DNA from 3 places in the Bacillus stercoris genome. Region 1 is predicted to be linked to each of the others. Evidence: predicted binding sites of a transcription regulator. Region 1 holds the regulator's gene; each other region holds the start of a gene.
What was found. Region 1 encodes LexA, which represses DNA repair genes until DNA is damaged. Its sites were predicted from a motif close to CGAACATATGTTCG; they were not measured.
Positions count from the first base shown of each region.

Region 2: a site for LexA is predicted at 2,129-2,142, ahead of recA (recombinase RecA). Genes of this name have one in related genera too.
Region 3: a site for LexA is predicted at 3,512-3,525, ahead of QA442_RS16810 (YhjD family protein). Genes of this name have one in related genera too.

Region 1 covers NZ_CP121861.1:2,425,959-2,430,751, forward strand. Annotated here, with positions in the region: gene tkt (transketolase) at 1-1,432, opposite strand, end outside; gene QA442_RS12920 (DUF896 domain-containing protein) at 1,601-1,834, opposite strand; gene QA442_RS12925 (YneB family resolvase-like protein) at 1,902-2,555, opposite strand; gene yneA (cell division suppressor protein YneA) at 2,574-2,891, opposite strand; gene lexA (transcriptional repressor LexA) at 3,041-3,658, shown strand; gene fosM (FosM family fosfomycin resistance protein) at 4,197-4,631, opposite strand.
Region 2 covers NZ_CP121861.1:2,578,376-2,583,168, reverse strand. Annotated here, with positions in the region: gene rodZ (cell shape determination protein RodZ) at 1-143, shown strand, start outside; gene pgsA (CDP-diacylglycerol--glycerol-3-phosphate 3-phosphatidyltransferase) at 193-774, shown strand; gene QA442_RS13430 (competence/damage-inducible protein A) at 792-2,042, shown strand; gene recA (recombinase RecA) at 2,215-3,261, shown strand; gene QA442_RS13420 (serine hydrolase domain-containing protein) at 3,429-4,604, shown strand.
Region 3 covers NZ_CP121861.1:3,218,484-3,223,276, reverse strand. Annotated here, with positions in the region: gene QA442_RS16830 (SDR family oxidoreductase) at 1-723, opposite strand, end outside; gene QA442_RS16825 (excalibur calcium-binding domain-containing protein) at 939-1,208, shown strand; gene QA442_RS16820 (sodium:solute symporter family protein) at 1,252-2,721, opposite strand; gene QA442_RS16815 (DUF3311 domain-containing protein) at 2,718-2,918, opposite strand; gene QA442_RS16810 (YhjD family protein) at 3,128-3,490, opposite strand; gene QA442_RS16805 (TVP38/TMEM64 family protein) at 3,643-4,266, shown strand; gene lepB (signal peptidase I) at 4,268-4,774, shown strand.

The DNA of each region.
Region 1 (4,793 bases):
GTTCAACAGGCTCGTGCGTCGGGCCGTCTTCACCTACAGCAATACTGTCATGTGTGAAGACATATGTGACAGGAAGGCCCATTAACGCTGCAAGGCGAATAGAAGGACGCAGGTAATCAGAGAAGACAAAGAAAGTTCCGCCGAATACACGCAGTCCGCCATGAAGCGCCATACCGTTTAATGCTGCACCCATCGCAAATTCACGTACACCAAACCAGAAGTTTTTGCCTGAGTAATCAACCGCTGTAAAATCACCGGCATTTTTAATTGTCGTTTTGTTCGATCCCGCTAGGTCGGCAGAACCTCCGACAAAGAAAGGAATTTTTTTCGCGAGTCCGTTGAGAACTTCACCGGAAGATGCACGGGATGCTAGGCTGCTTCCTTTTTCATAAACAGGAACCTCTTGATCCCAGTCCTTCGGAAGCTCTCCTTTGATTGCCAGTTCAAGCTGTTCAGCAAGTTCAGGATAAACTTCTTTATATTTAGCGAATTGAGCGTTCCATTCCTGTTCTTTTTTCTCGCCTGATTCTTTAACAGCTGCAGCGAAATGCTCATATACTTCTGACGGAACGTAGAAATCTTCTTCATATGTCCACGCGTAAGCTTCTTTTGTTAATTTGCTTTCCTCTTTACCAAGCGGCGCGCCGTGAACACCGGATGTACCTGCGCGGTTAGGCGATCCGAATCCGATTGTCGTTTTCACTTCAATTAATGTAGGTTTCTTATCATTTTGGCGTGCTTTTTCGATAGCCGCTGTTAATTCTTCAATATTGTTTCCATCCTCAACATAAAGAACTTCCCAATTCATTGCTTCAAAACGCTGTTTTACGTTTTCAGAGAATGAACGGTTCAGATCTCCATCGAGAGAGATATCATTAGAATCGTATAGTACGATTAGACGGCCAAGCTGAAGATGTCCTGCGAGTGAAGCGGCTTCAGAAGAAATCCCCTCCATTAAATCACCATCACCGCAAATACTGTATGTATAATGATCGACTACGTTAAATGAATCACGGTTGTAAGTTTCCGCTAAATGGCGTTCAGCGATTGCCATACCGACTGCCATGGCAATTCCTTGGCCAAGCGGACCTGTTGTCGCATCCACACCGGCAGTATGTCCGAATTCCGGATGTCCAGGTGTTTTGCTGCCCCACTGGCGGAATCCCTTAAGATCTTCAATACTAAGATCAAACCCGCTTAAATGAAGCATGCTGTATAAAAGTGCTGACCCATGTCCAGCAGATAAAACAAAACGGTCACGGTTAAACCAGCCAGGGTTTGCCGGACTTACGTTCATAAATTTTGTCCACAGCGTGTATGCCATCGGAGCAGCCCCCATCGGCATCCCTGGGTGACCAGAATTTGCTTTTTCAATAGCGTCTATTGACAGTGTGCGAATGGTAGCAACTGATTTCTTTTCAATTGTATCCATAAAAATCCCCTTCCTTATGTGTTGTACCCTTACATCATAAATGTCTGACGACTTTTTCTCAACTGTTTCAGCTTAAATTTGAGAGAAACTTGTTGAATTTTGTCACATAAGAGTTTTGATTATAGTATATGCAAAAGAGGAATACGATATTGCCGTATTCCTCTTATATTAGTGAAGTTTGTTATTTCTTTGTTCTCTTTTTAGCTTTTCTGGTGTTACATCATTGCCTTCTGGATCAATGATTTTGACACTTTTCAAGGTGTTCTTCATAGAAGAACGAAAACCTTTCAAGTACTCTTGACGGAGCTTTTGCTGTTCGGCTTTTTCATCTTCTGTAATAACGCCAGCTTTTGCTTTAGCAGCAAGCTCATTAATTCTGGCAATTTTCGCGTTTGAAATCATGTTAAACTCCTTTATTTATTGCATTTTGTCTATATAGTACTAGATCAAAAAAAGTTTTACAACTGATTCACTCCGCTGTCTCTTCATTCTCTATGTATTCCTGAAAACGCCGGTGAACGGTTGCTTTAGAGACATCATAACCAAACCCTCTTAAGGTAGCCGCGATTTCAGCAAACGTCAGTTTATTCGCTCTCAGGCGGACGATCTCAGAGATTGGCACCTCTATTCTATCTTTTCCGCTGTTCTCGTGTTGGTTTTTTAAGTTTTTTTGCGGTTTAAAACCGTTTTTTACCGCACGCTTCATTCCCCGTTTGATTTTCATGTTGTGAATTTTACGTTGATACTCTTCGACAATGCTGACGATTTCCAGCACCATTGAGTCAGCCTCCGATAACTCCAATTCACCTCTGTGTGCAGTTGTATAGACTTTCACACCTTCTCTGTAAATGCAATGAAGCAGTGCGATTTTTGCGTTTCCCCTTCCGAGCCTTGTCTCATCCTGAACCAAAATGACATCGATTTCAGCGTTCTTAATCTCATCAAGCAGCTCAAATACACCATCCCGATCCATTTCATATCCGCTGGCTTTTTCAGAAATCACTTTGACAACTTCCATGCCGTTCTCAGCTGCAATGGCCGCAAGCTCTTCCTCCTGCCGCTTTAATGACGTTTCCTGTTGTTCTTTATTTGTGCTTACGCGGGCATAAATGAGTGCTTTCATTTTTTCTATCTGTCCTCTCTATCTTACAGTTGCCAATTCATATGCATCTTGATGCTTCTTTTTCAATGGGATCACTAATTCATCACCCGGCTGGATATCAGACGTCTGAAGATGATTTTTATCAGCTACCCATTCAATAAAATCATTTTTATTTATCTTTTTTGTATCAGCTACCTGATCAGCAATTGACCAGAGTGTGTCCCCTTGCTGGACTTCTATTTTAACATACTGATTAAGCTCCTGGCCGCTGCTTGTATATGACAGCATCAGGATAACCGCGCTCAAAATCACTGTGAACAGACCGACAAAAATAATAGATTCTTTACTCATGATCATACCCCCGACAGGAATGTTTGTTCGCATTTTTATAATTTCAGTATATACGAACAAACGTTTCTGTCAATTGTTTTTTTCGAACCTATGTTTGTACTGTAAGGAAAATCATGCTATAATCTTCTTAAAATCGACGTTTTGAGGTGCGAAAAATGACGAAGCTATCAAAAAGGCAACTTGATATCCTCCGTTTTATTAAAGCAGAGGTTAAATCAAAAGGATATCCGCCTTCCGTGAGAGAGATCGGAGAGGCTGTCGGGCTTGCGTCCAGCTCTACTGTCCACGGCCATTTGGCCCGATTGGAAACAAAAGGGCTGATCAGACGGGATCCGACAAAACCAAGAGCAATAGAAATTCTTGATGAAGAAGTAGACATTCCGCAAAGCCAGGTTGTTAATGTACCTGTCATTGGGAAAGTCACAGCGGGATCTCCCATTACAGCAGTTGAAAATATTGAAGAATATTTTCCGCTTCCTGACCGCATGGTTCCTCCAGACGAACACGTATTTATGCTGGAGATTATGGGAGACAGCATGATAGACGCTGGTATTCTCGATAAGGACTATGTCATCGTTAAACAGCAAAACACAGCGAACAATGGGGAAATTGTAGTTGCGATGACAGAAGATGATGAAGCTACGGTAAAACGTTTCTATAAAGAGGATACTCACATTCGCTTGCAGCCTGAGAACCCAACGATGGAACCCATCATTTTGCAGAATGTCAGCATTCTAGGGAAAGTAATTGGCGTGTTCAGAACGGTCCATTAATCTATTGATCTATCAGACGCATGAAATAACCCCCTCTTCCTTTACGGAGAGGGGGTTTGTTGTTCAAAAAAAGCAGGCTCGCCCTGACTTTTGGGTGCGAGCCTGAATAGGAGGAAAAAGAACATCATGTTTACACCAAAATTATCCACTAAAAGATTGTTGAAGTCAAGAAATTTTCTTTCCTTCAGGAAACTTTTAATCAACACATGCATGTTTATAATATTAGACGCTACCTTCTTAAAAATGTTTCATTCTTTGGATCGTGAAAGGATATGGTTTCATATTTATTAAGGGGCGAGGCGATTGAATATAATGAAAATTTAGCACATAGTTTATTTAGTTCATTTTTCTGTTAAAAACCGCTCACTTCTCTAAATCGTAGTGAGCTATATACAATAAGTAAATATGCATACCAATACTCCCTTCACCCAGACACTTATGCAGTTCTGAATGTTCAGATGAATGAATCAATAGAAACTTCCCCGGAACATTTAGCCTCACCAATCCCCCTTCTTTTAACCATATATGGTGTGTGATATCAAAAGGCCGTATCACCATAAAAGGACATATGTGTTTTTTCTTGTTTGTAATATCGAAGCCTGTCTTGAAGGGTTCCGGTATGAAATTCAAATTTGTGGCCGTCAGGATCGGTAAAATAAATTGATTTTCGATCGCGTTCATCTCGTTCTCTGCCAGGCAGAATATTGACATGAAGTCTTTTTAATTTCGCTGATACTTCCTCGAATTCATGATCCTCAATCGTAAAAGCAATATGAGTATAAGAAGACTTAATTTCATTTCTGGGGATGTCTGCTTCTTCATTAAGCGCAAGCCAGATGCCGTTCATATCAAAATATGCAGTTGTTCTCCCTTTTACCAGAAGCTTTGCGCCAAACACTTTTTGATAAAAATCAATCGATGTATCCAAATGCGAAACTGAAAATAGCAAGTGATTGATTCCTTTTATCTCCATAAACCATTCTCCCTTGAAAGCTGATCATCTACATATACGACCTTTTTCATAAGAAAGTTTCATACAGCTGAAAAAAATACCAGTGTAAACAAAAACGGATTGTTTAAAATAATCACTGTAATCGTCATGACCATTATGACTGAGATCGAATTGCCGTGTTTA
Region 2 (4,793 bases), 150 kb from region 1:
AACAGGTTGAAATCCGCACAGGATATGCACCTAATCTGAAAATAAAAATCAACGGCAAGGTTCTTTCATATGAACTTGATCCGAAAAAAGTGATGGCACAAACCATAAAGATTGTAAATAAAAAGGAAGAAAAGTCATCTTAATTACCAGATGACTTTTCTTCACGTCCGAGTATGAAATTGGAGGGGCTTTATGTTTAACTTACCAAATAAAATCACACTAGCTAGAATCGCATTAATCCCAATCTTCATGATTATCATGCTGGCGCCGTTTGACTGGGGCAGGCTCGAAGTTGGAGACGAATCGATCCCGATCGCACATTTGGCGGGGGCCATTCTATTTATTATTGCATCTACAACAGATTGGGTTGACGGATATTATGCCCGAAAACTGAATCTCGTAACAAACTTCGGGAAATTTCTTGATCCGCTTGCGGACAAGCTGCTTGTATCCGCAGCGTTAATTATCCTTGTTCAATTTGATCTCGCGCCAGCTTGGATGGTCATTGTGATTATCAGCAGGGAGTTTGCTGTAACAGGTTTAAGGCTTGTTTTGGCCGGAACAGGAGAAGTCGTAGCTGCTAACATGCTTGGTAAAATCAAAACGTGGGCACAGATTATTGCGGTATCCGCATTGCTTCTTCACAATCTTCCATTTGAACTTGTGTCATTCCCGTTTGCTGACTTGGCGCTGTGGGTAGCCGTCTTCTTTACTGTCGTCTCAGGCTGGGAATATTTCTCTAAAAACTGGGAAGCGTTAAAAACATCTAACTAAGAAAGAAGGACTTCGTCATGGAATTTCCAAAAAAAGCAGAAATAATTGCAGTCGGTTCAGAGCTGCTGCTTGGCCAAATCGCCAATACAAATGCTCAATTTATCAGCAAACAGCTCGCTGAAATCGGGGTCAACGTATTTTATCATACAGCGGTCGGAGACAATCCGGAGCGGCTGAAGCAGGTCATCCGCATTGCTGAAGAACGCTCTGATTTCATTATTTTTTCAGGAGGTCTTGGACCCACAAAGGATGACCTGACGAAAGAAACGATTGCAAATACGCTGGGGCGTCCGCTTGTGTTAAATGATGAGGCATTCCAATCCATTGAGGACTATTTCAAGCGAACAAAACGCACGATGTCACCTAATAACCGAAAACAGGCGCTTGTGATCGAAGGATCTGACGTGCTGGCGAATCACTTTGGAATGGCCCCGGGAATGCTCATAGAGCATGAATCGCGCTTCTATATGCTTCTTCCTGGGCCGCCGAGCGAATTGCGTCCAATGTTTGAAAACGAGGCAAAGCCTCTTCTGCTCAAAAAGATGGGTTCAAATGAAAAAATCGTGTCCACCGTTCTTCGCTTTTTCGGTATCGGCGAATCTCAGCTTGAAGCCGATTTGGAAGACATTATTGATGCACAAACCAACCCGACAATCGCTCCTTTGGCTGCTGATGGAGAGGTGACGCTGCGTCTGACAGCCAAACACGCCGATGAAAAGGAAACAGAACGTCTGCTAAAAGAAACAGAGGCCGTTATCTTAGAGCGTGTCGGTGAATTTTTCTATGGGTACGATGATACTTCTCTTGTAAAAGAGCTATCTAAAGCATGTAAGGAAAAAGGCATTACAATTTCTGCGGCAGAAAGCTTTACCGGCGGGCTTTTTTCTGAATGGCTGACGGATCTTAGCGGTGCTTCAACATTATTTGCCGGCGGTGTTGTTTGCTATACAAACGACGTGAAGCAGAATGTGCTTGGTGTGAAGAAGGACACATTAGATCGTTTTGGAGCGGTCAGCAAGGAATGCGCAGCCGAACTGGCTAAGGGTGTTCAAAAACTCACTGGCAGCGATATCGGCATTAGCTTTACTGGTGTAGCAGGACCTGATGCTCAAGAAGGGCATGAGCCTGGACATGTGTTTATCGGTATTTCCGCAAATGGGAAAGAAGAGGTTCATGAGTTTCACTTTGCGGGCTCCAGAACGGGAATCAGAAAACGCGGCGCCAAATATGGCTGCCATTTAATCTTAAAGCTTTTAGAACAAAAATAATATTATCAGCACATTATCCTCCTAAGAAAACATGATTTCTCTGATACATTATGATATTTTGATAGGAATCACGCCAAGAAAAAATCCGAATATGCGTTCGCTTTTTTCTTGGCAAAACCCTTCAAACAGGGTATAGTATATGTAGTGGTAACATAAAGGAGGAAAAAATAGAATGAGTGATCGTCAGGCAGCCTTAGATATGGCTCTTAAACAAATAGAAAAACAGTTCGGCAAAGGTTCCATTATGAAACTGGGAGAAAAGACAGATACAAGAATTTCTACTGTCCCAAGCGGCTCCCTCGCTCTTGATACGGCATTGGGAATTGGCGGATATCCGCGCGGACGGATTATTGAAGTATACGGTCCTGAAAGCTCAGGTAAAACAACTGTGGCGCTTCATGCAATTGCTGAAGTACAGCAGCAAGGCGGACAAGCCGCGTTTATCGATGCGGAGCATGCGTTAGATCCGGTATACGCGCAAAAGCTTGGTGTTAACATCGAAGAGCTTTTACTGTCTCAGCCTGACACAGGCGAGCAGGCGCTTGAAATTGCGGAAGCATTGGTTCGAAGCGGGGCAGTTGACATTGTTGTTGTCGACTCTGTAGCTGCTCTCGTTCCAAAAGCGGAAATTGAAGGCGACATGGGAGATTCGCATGTCGGTCTACAAGCACGCTTAATGTCTCAAGCGCTTCGTAAGCTTTCAGGGGCCATTAACAAATCGAAGACAATCGCGATTTTCATTAACCAAATTCGTGAAAAAGTCGGCGTTATGTTCGGGAACCCGGAAACAACTCCTGGCGGCCGTGCACTGAAATTCTATTCTTCCGTGCGTCTTGAAGTGCGCCGTGCTGAACAGCTGAAACAAGGCAATGACGTAATGGGGAACAAAACGAAAATCAAAGTCGTGAAAAACAAGGTGGCTCCGCCGTTCCGTACAGCCGAGGTTGACATTATGTACGGAGAAGGCATTTCAAAAGAAGGAGAAATCATTGATCTAGGAACTGAACTTGATATCGTGCAAAAAAGCGGTTCATGGTACTCTTATGAAGAAGAGCGTCTTGGCCAAGGCCGTGAAAATGCAAAACAATTCCTGAAAGAAAATAAAGATATCATGCTGATGATCCAGGAGCAGATTCGCGAACATTACGGCTTGGATAATAACGGAGTAGTGCAGCAGCAAGCTGAAGAGACACAAGAAGAACTCGAATTTGAAGAATAAAAATAAAATAAATTTCAAATGATACAAAAGGCTGAGTGAAAAACTCAGCTTTTTTGTATTTTGCAAAAAAATGATAAAAATATTGCTTTTCTTGACAACTTTTTTAGGGCTTTATTCGTCTAACAAAACGTGTGCAAAATGGAATTTATTTCGGGAGGAAAAAATGAATGACGAGCCCAACCCGCAGAAGAACTGCGAAACGCAGACGGAGAAAACTAAATAAAAGAGGAAAACTTTTGCTTGGTCTTTTAGCAGTGATGGTTTGCATTACGATTTGGAATGCGCTTCATCGAAATAGTGAAGAAAACGAGCCATCTCAAGAAACTGCAGCGGTTTCAAATACCGATCAGAAAAAAGAGGTTAAAAAGAAAACTGCCAAAAAATCAGAGGAACAAATCAAAACAGTAGACCGAAATCAAAACATCAGCAATTATTTAAAAGAGATCGGTTTCAGCGGAACCGCTATGATTGTCAGAAATGGAGAAATCGTAACAAATAAAGGTTTTGGCTATGCAGACCGTGAACATCACATTCAAAATAATCCATTGACGTCTTTTTACGTCGGTTCGTCACAAAAAGCGCTGATTGCAACCGCTATTTTGCAGCTTGAGGAAAAGGGGAAACTTCAGACAAGTGATCCGGTAAGCACGTATTTACCTCATTTTCCTAACGGACAAACGATTACTTTGAAGAATCTGCTTACACATACATCGGGGATAAACGGACATATTGAAGGAAACGGCGCCATTACCCCGGACGATTTAATAAAAGACATAGAACTTCAGGGAATCAAACGTCAGCCTGGCGTATGGGACTACAAGGATTCCAACTATTCTGTTCTCGCTTATATCATTGCTGAAGTAAGCGGTGAGCCGTATGAACAGTACATAAAGAATCATATTTTTAAACCGGCGGGAATGACGCATGCAGGCTTTTACAAAACATATGAAAAAGAACCTTATCCTGCCGTCGGGTATAAGATGAAGGGCAGCAAAACGGTTACACCGTATATACCTGATCTATCTCAGCTGTATGGAGCGGGCGATATTTATATGAGCGCTATAGATATGTACAAATTTGACCAAGCGCTGATAGATGGAAAACTGTATTCACAAAAAAGCTATGAAAAGATGTTTACGCCAGGGAGCAACTCCACATACGGCATGGGATTTTATGTTGCTCCCGGAAGCTATTCAAACCATGGCGTTATGCCGGGCTTCAATATCTTGAACAGCTTTAGTAAATCTGGGCAAACCATTGTTATTTTGTTCTCTAACATTCAAAATAACGCTAAATTGGGCCAAGTAAACAATAAAATATATCAGCTTCTGAATCAAGAATGATCCGTGATCTTCTTTTGGATAAATTGCATTCGGCACGGGAAAAGACGTCGGGTCTGCAAACGTTAAGATGGCAAGCTTGACAAGTATTTCCGACACATTTACAATGAAGTTGTAACATTTGTTTTTTTAACATGATTGTTAAACCATTTAAACTTGACAAGGGCGATGAACATACTCATTCCCTGTGAA
Region 3 (4,793 bases), 790 kb from region 1:
GGATATTTGCAGCGGTGTCCAAATGGGTCCGGGCGCAACTGAATTCACTCTGATTCCTTTGGAAGCCAGCTGTTTTCCCAGTCCGACGGTAAAGCCGATAATGGCGTTTTTCGTCGCTGCGTAATCTAACAGCATCGGGCTTGGATTGTAGCCTTCAACTGAGGTAGTTGTGATAATTGAAGATCCCTCCGGCAAATACGGAAGCGCCGCTTTTACAACCCAGTAAAGGGAGAAGACGTTCACTTCAAATGTTTTATAGATTTGTTCAGTAGGCAGATCTTCGATGTTTTCGACTGCTTGCTGTTTGCCTGCAACGAGCGCCAGCACATCCAGTCCTCCGAGCTCCTGCTGCGCCTGTTTGACCAGATCCTGGCAAAAGGATTCGTCGCTCAAGTCTCCGGGGATCAGCACTGCTTTTCGACCTTCTGCTTCTATGAGTTCTTTTACCTCTTCAGCATCTGGCTGTTCCTCGGGCAAGTAGTTAATGGCCACGTCGGCGCCTTCTCTGGCGTAAGCGATCGCGGCAGCGCGGCCGATGCCGGAATCGCCGCCGGTGACAAGCGCTTTTCGGCCGATTAGTTTACCTGACCCCTTGTAGCTTTTTTCTCCGCAATCAGGAACAGGCTTCATGTTCTTTTGCAGGCCTGGCGGCTCTTGATATTGTTCAGGAAATTCATCATGAAAAAATGCTTTTATAGGATTCGTAAGGTTTGAATCAGACATCATCAACGCTCCTTTTCTGTTTGGTGTACATTCGTATGTGTACCCCTGAGCATGTAGAGAAAAACATGTGTTGGCAGTTTGAATAGTGAAGGAAAAAGAAAACAAGAAAAACAAACTCTTCTTCCATATTTATCTTGTCAAATAAGACTATATGAATTATGATAAATTCGAGCTATAAATCAACTAAATATTGGGTGTTGGGGGAGTGAATTGTCATGAAAAAGGCGGCGGCGGTTTTGCTGTCACTCGGTCTCGTTTTCGGTTTTTCATACGGAGCTGACCATGTGGCGGAAGCCAAAACAAAAGTGAAGGTCTATAAGAACTGCAAGGAGTTAAACAAAGTATACAAAGGCGGAGTGGCCCGCACATCGAAGGTGAAAAATAAAGGCGGAAAAACGAAGTACAAGCCTTACGTCTCTAAGGACCTTTATGATGCCAATAAAAAGAAAGACCGCGATAAAGATCTTATCGCCTGTGAACGGTAAACAAGAAAAAGCAATCTGGTGTCCAGATTGCTTTTTCTATTGCTTAAGCCGCCTGATCGGCCGCAGCGCTTTTCGCCTTCCTTGTCATAAGGCTGACTGCCGTCATGACCGTGATATTCAAAAGCAGGGCGACGATGCCGACATTCAAGTCTTTTGCGGCTTGCGGCAGCGCCGGAAATAAAGTGCCGATCGTCGTTTCCGTCATTGTAATATAAGTAACTGCTCCAACACCTGCAATAATGCCGGCGAAGGCTCCCTGCTTTGTCACCATATTATGCTTGAACAGGCTGAACAAAAGGGCGGGGAATAGCTGTGTGACAAGGCTGTAGCCCATCAAAAGCAGCGTAACGATGGTATTCCCGCCTTTGAAGGTAAAATACACCGAAATCAGCGCGATCACCGGCACTAAAAACTTAGCAAGCGCCGATACTTGCTGTTCTGTCGTGCGGGGTGCGATTACCTTGTACACATTTTTTGCAAACAGCGTGGAGGCGGACATTAAGATCATAGAGCCTGGCACAAGTGCTGTCAGCAGTCCGGCAGCACCGATAATTCCGACAAACCATGGGTCAAATGCTTGCAGGGACAGTCTCAAAAGCGATAAATCCCCGTCTGCGCCTTTCAGATCTGGAACTTGCAGGATAGCCGCGAAGCCAACGAAAAGGACGAAGAGCAGGACCAGCTGGTACAAAGGCATGATGATGGCGTTTTTGCGAAAGACTTTTGGGTTTTCAGCTGAATACGAAGCGGAAAACGTGTGAGGCCACATGTAAAACCCAAGCGCTGTCAAGAGTACGGTTGAACTGAACCACGCCGTACTTTGTCCTGTTTCGGGCAGTGTAAGAAAGCCAGGCTTTGCCGTTTCAATCTGCTGAAACATGTCTTGAAATCCGCCGTAGTAATGAATTGGCAAATACACACCTAAAAACAGAACGACAACCAGAATCATGATGTCCTTCACAACCGATATCCAGGCTGACCCGTGAATGCCGGAAACCATAACATAAACCGTAATGGAAATGGCACCGATCCAGATGGCGGCGGTCGGGGTGATTTTGCCGTACGAGGTTTCCGATACAATCAGCCCGAGGCCTTTCAGCTGCAGTACAAGATAGGGAATGAGTGCGGCAATGCCGACCAGTGAAACGAGAATGCCAAGCAGCGGACTGTTGTATTTTTTTGTGAAAAAATCAGACTGCGACATTAGTTTATGCTGTTTCGCGTACGTCCAAACTGCCGGAAGAAGCCAGTAAGAAAGGATGTAGGCTAGGCATCCGTAGGCGATGATATAAAAGGCTGGACCGCCCTTTCCGTAGGCCCAGCCGCTGCCGCCGAGAAACGTAAAAGTAGTGTAAATTTCGCCTGCCATCAAAAGGAAGACGAACACAGTTCCGAAGCCGCGTCCTCCGACCGTCCACTGCTCCAGGTTCATGTCTTTTCCTTTTTGGGCGCGTATACCGAGAAAAATACTCAAGAGCAGGACGCCAAAAATGATGATGAGAGCTGCGTTCATTCTGCTTCCTCCTTTTTATTTTCCTTGTCGAGGACATACACAATTGCCATCAGCGCAGAGGTCAAAAGAGCCCACATCACAATATAGGCAAGGATAAACGGCATGCCGAACACATAGGGGGTCACTTTATTTGCAAAAGGGATGCCGAGTAAGATTCCGATAAAGGGCAACGCGGCGAGAACGTGAATCAGTTTCATAAAATCCTCCTTCTCATTAGGATTGGGGGTGTACAAGCCCGGCCGTACTGAAAATGGTGTCGTCGATATGGCAGTACATGTCATATTTCGGGGTGAGAGGCTGTGGTTCGAATTATAAATAAATTTATTTTGTTTGTATAGTGTGAATTGTCTGAAATTTATGATCGGGACCGCCCCGAAGAGGGAACGGACAATATGATTCAAAAGGCTCAGGTCCTGTCCGGGGCAAATAGATAGCATGTTAATAATTCGCTGACCTGCTCACGGATTCGGGGATTAAAATAGCGGTGCTTTTCTTCATAACCATCCATGACAAATACATAGAGCGTAAACGCCTCATCGCGTTCCATCTCGCGGATCGCAATTTTCCTTTTCCTCAGTTCTTTTCTGACCTCTATCAAATCCTTTTGTGCTATTTTTAATGATTCGCTGATAAGCTGTTTATAAGGATGCTTCAATTTTAATGTGCTTTCTTCAATTGCGGCGAGATCACGGTTAAAAATCGTAATGGCCATGGGCAAAAAGAGAGCACGTTCAATTAAATCGTATATTTCCTCTTGCAGATTCGGCATGTTGACTCCTTCCTTCTAAAGGGAACATTTGTTCTATTTGTATTCTATATCGGCTGGTGAAATGTTTCAAGACAGAAAAAAACACCAAAACTTTTTAGTTTTCTGCTGATAATGTGTAGAATAAGGATAGACAAACCCGGTAAGGAGTATAAATGTTGGAGCATTTTTTATCCTATTTGACACAAGAACATTTAACTGAATTATTTCAAAGCTATAGGGCTTTCGGTCCGCTCATAGCTGTGCTGCTGCCTTTAATTGAAGCGTTTCTCCCATTTTTGCCGCTGATCGTGTTTGTGGTGGCGAATACGAACTCGTTTGGCTTATGGGAAGGATTCATCCTGTCCTGGGCAGGGTCAACTGCTGGTTCCATTCTCGTATTTTTGATCGTCCGTCAATACGGACAGAGAAAATTGCTTGGATTTATCCGCAGTCATCCGTCTGTCAGAAAGCTGATGTTATGGGTGGAAAGACACGGCTTCGGCCCCATGTTTCTTCTGCTTTGTTTTCCATTTACACCGTCAGCCGCGGTGAATGTTGTTGCCGGTTTGTCAAGGATCGGAACGCGGCCGTTTATTTTGGCGGCAGCCTCAGGGAAGCTTGTCATGATTTTTATGATCAGCTTCATCGGATATGATCTGCACGCGCTGATTACACAGCCGATTCGAACGGTCATCGCCGTATTGGTGATCACTGTCTTATGGTATGTCGGCAAAAAGGTGGAGCGGCATCTGCATGTAAGAGCCAGTCAGCGTGAGCATGATGGAGGGAGACAGTAACATGAAAAAACGGTTTTTGTTTCTTGCCGGTGTAGTGTCCGTCGTTCTCGCCATTCAGGTTAAAAATGCCGTCTTTATTGATTACAAGGTAGAAGGTGTCAGTATGAACCCGACGTTTCAGGAAGGGAACGAATTGTTGGTCAATAAATTTTCACATCGATTTAAAACCATCCATCGTTTTGACATCGTTCTTTTTAAAGGCCCTGATCATAAAGTGCTGATTAAACGGGTGATCGGCTTGCCCGGTGAAACGATCAAATATCAGGATGATCAGCTGTATGTGAACGGAAAGCAGGTTGCTGAGCCATTTTTGAAGCATTTAAAATCCGTTTCTGCCGGAAGCCATGTAACAGGTGATTTTTCTTTGAAAGATGTGACGGGAACAAGCAAGGTGCCGAAAGGAAAATATTTTGTCGTTGGAGATAATCGCATATACAGCTTCGACAGTCGGCATTTTGGTCCGATAAGAGAAAAAAATATTGTCGGTGTGATTTCTGATGCCGAATAAAAAGACGCTAATTGAAGAG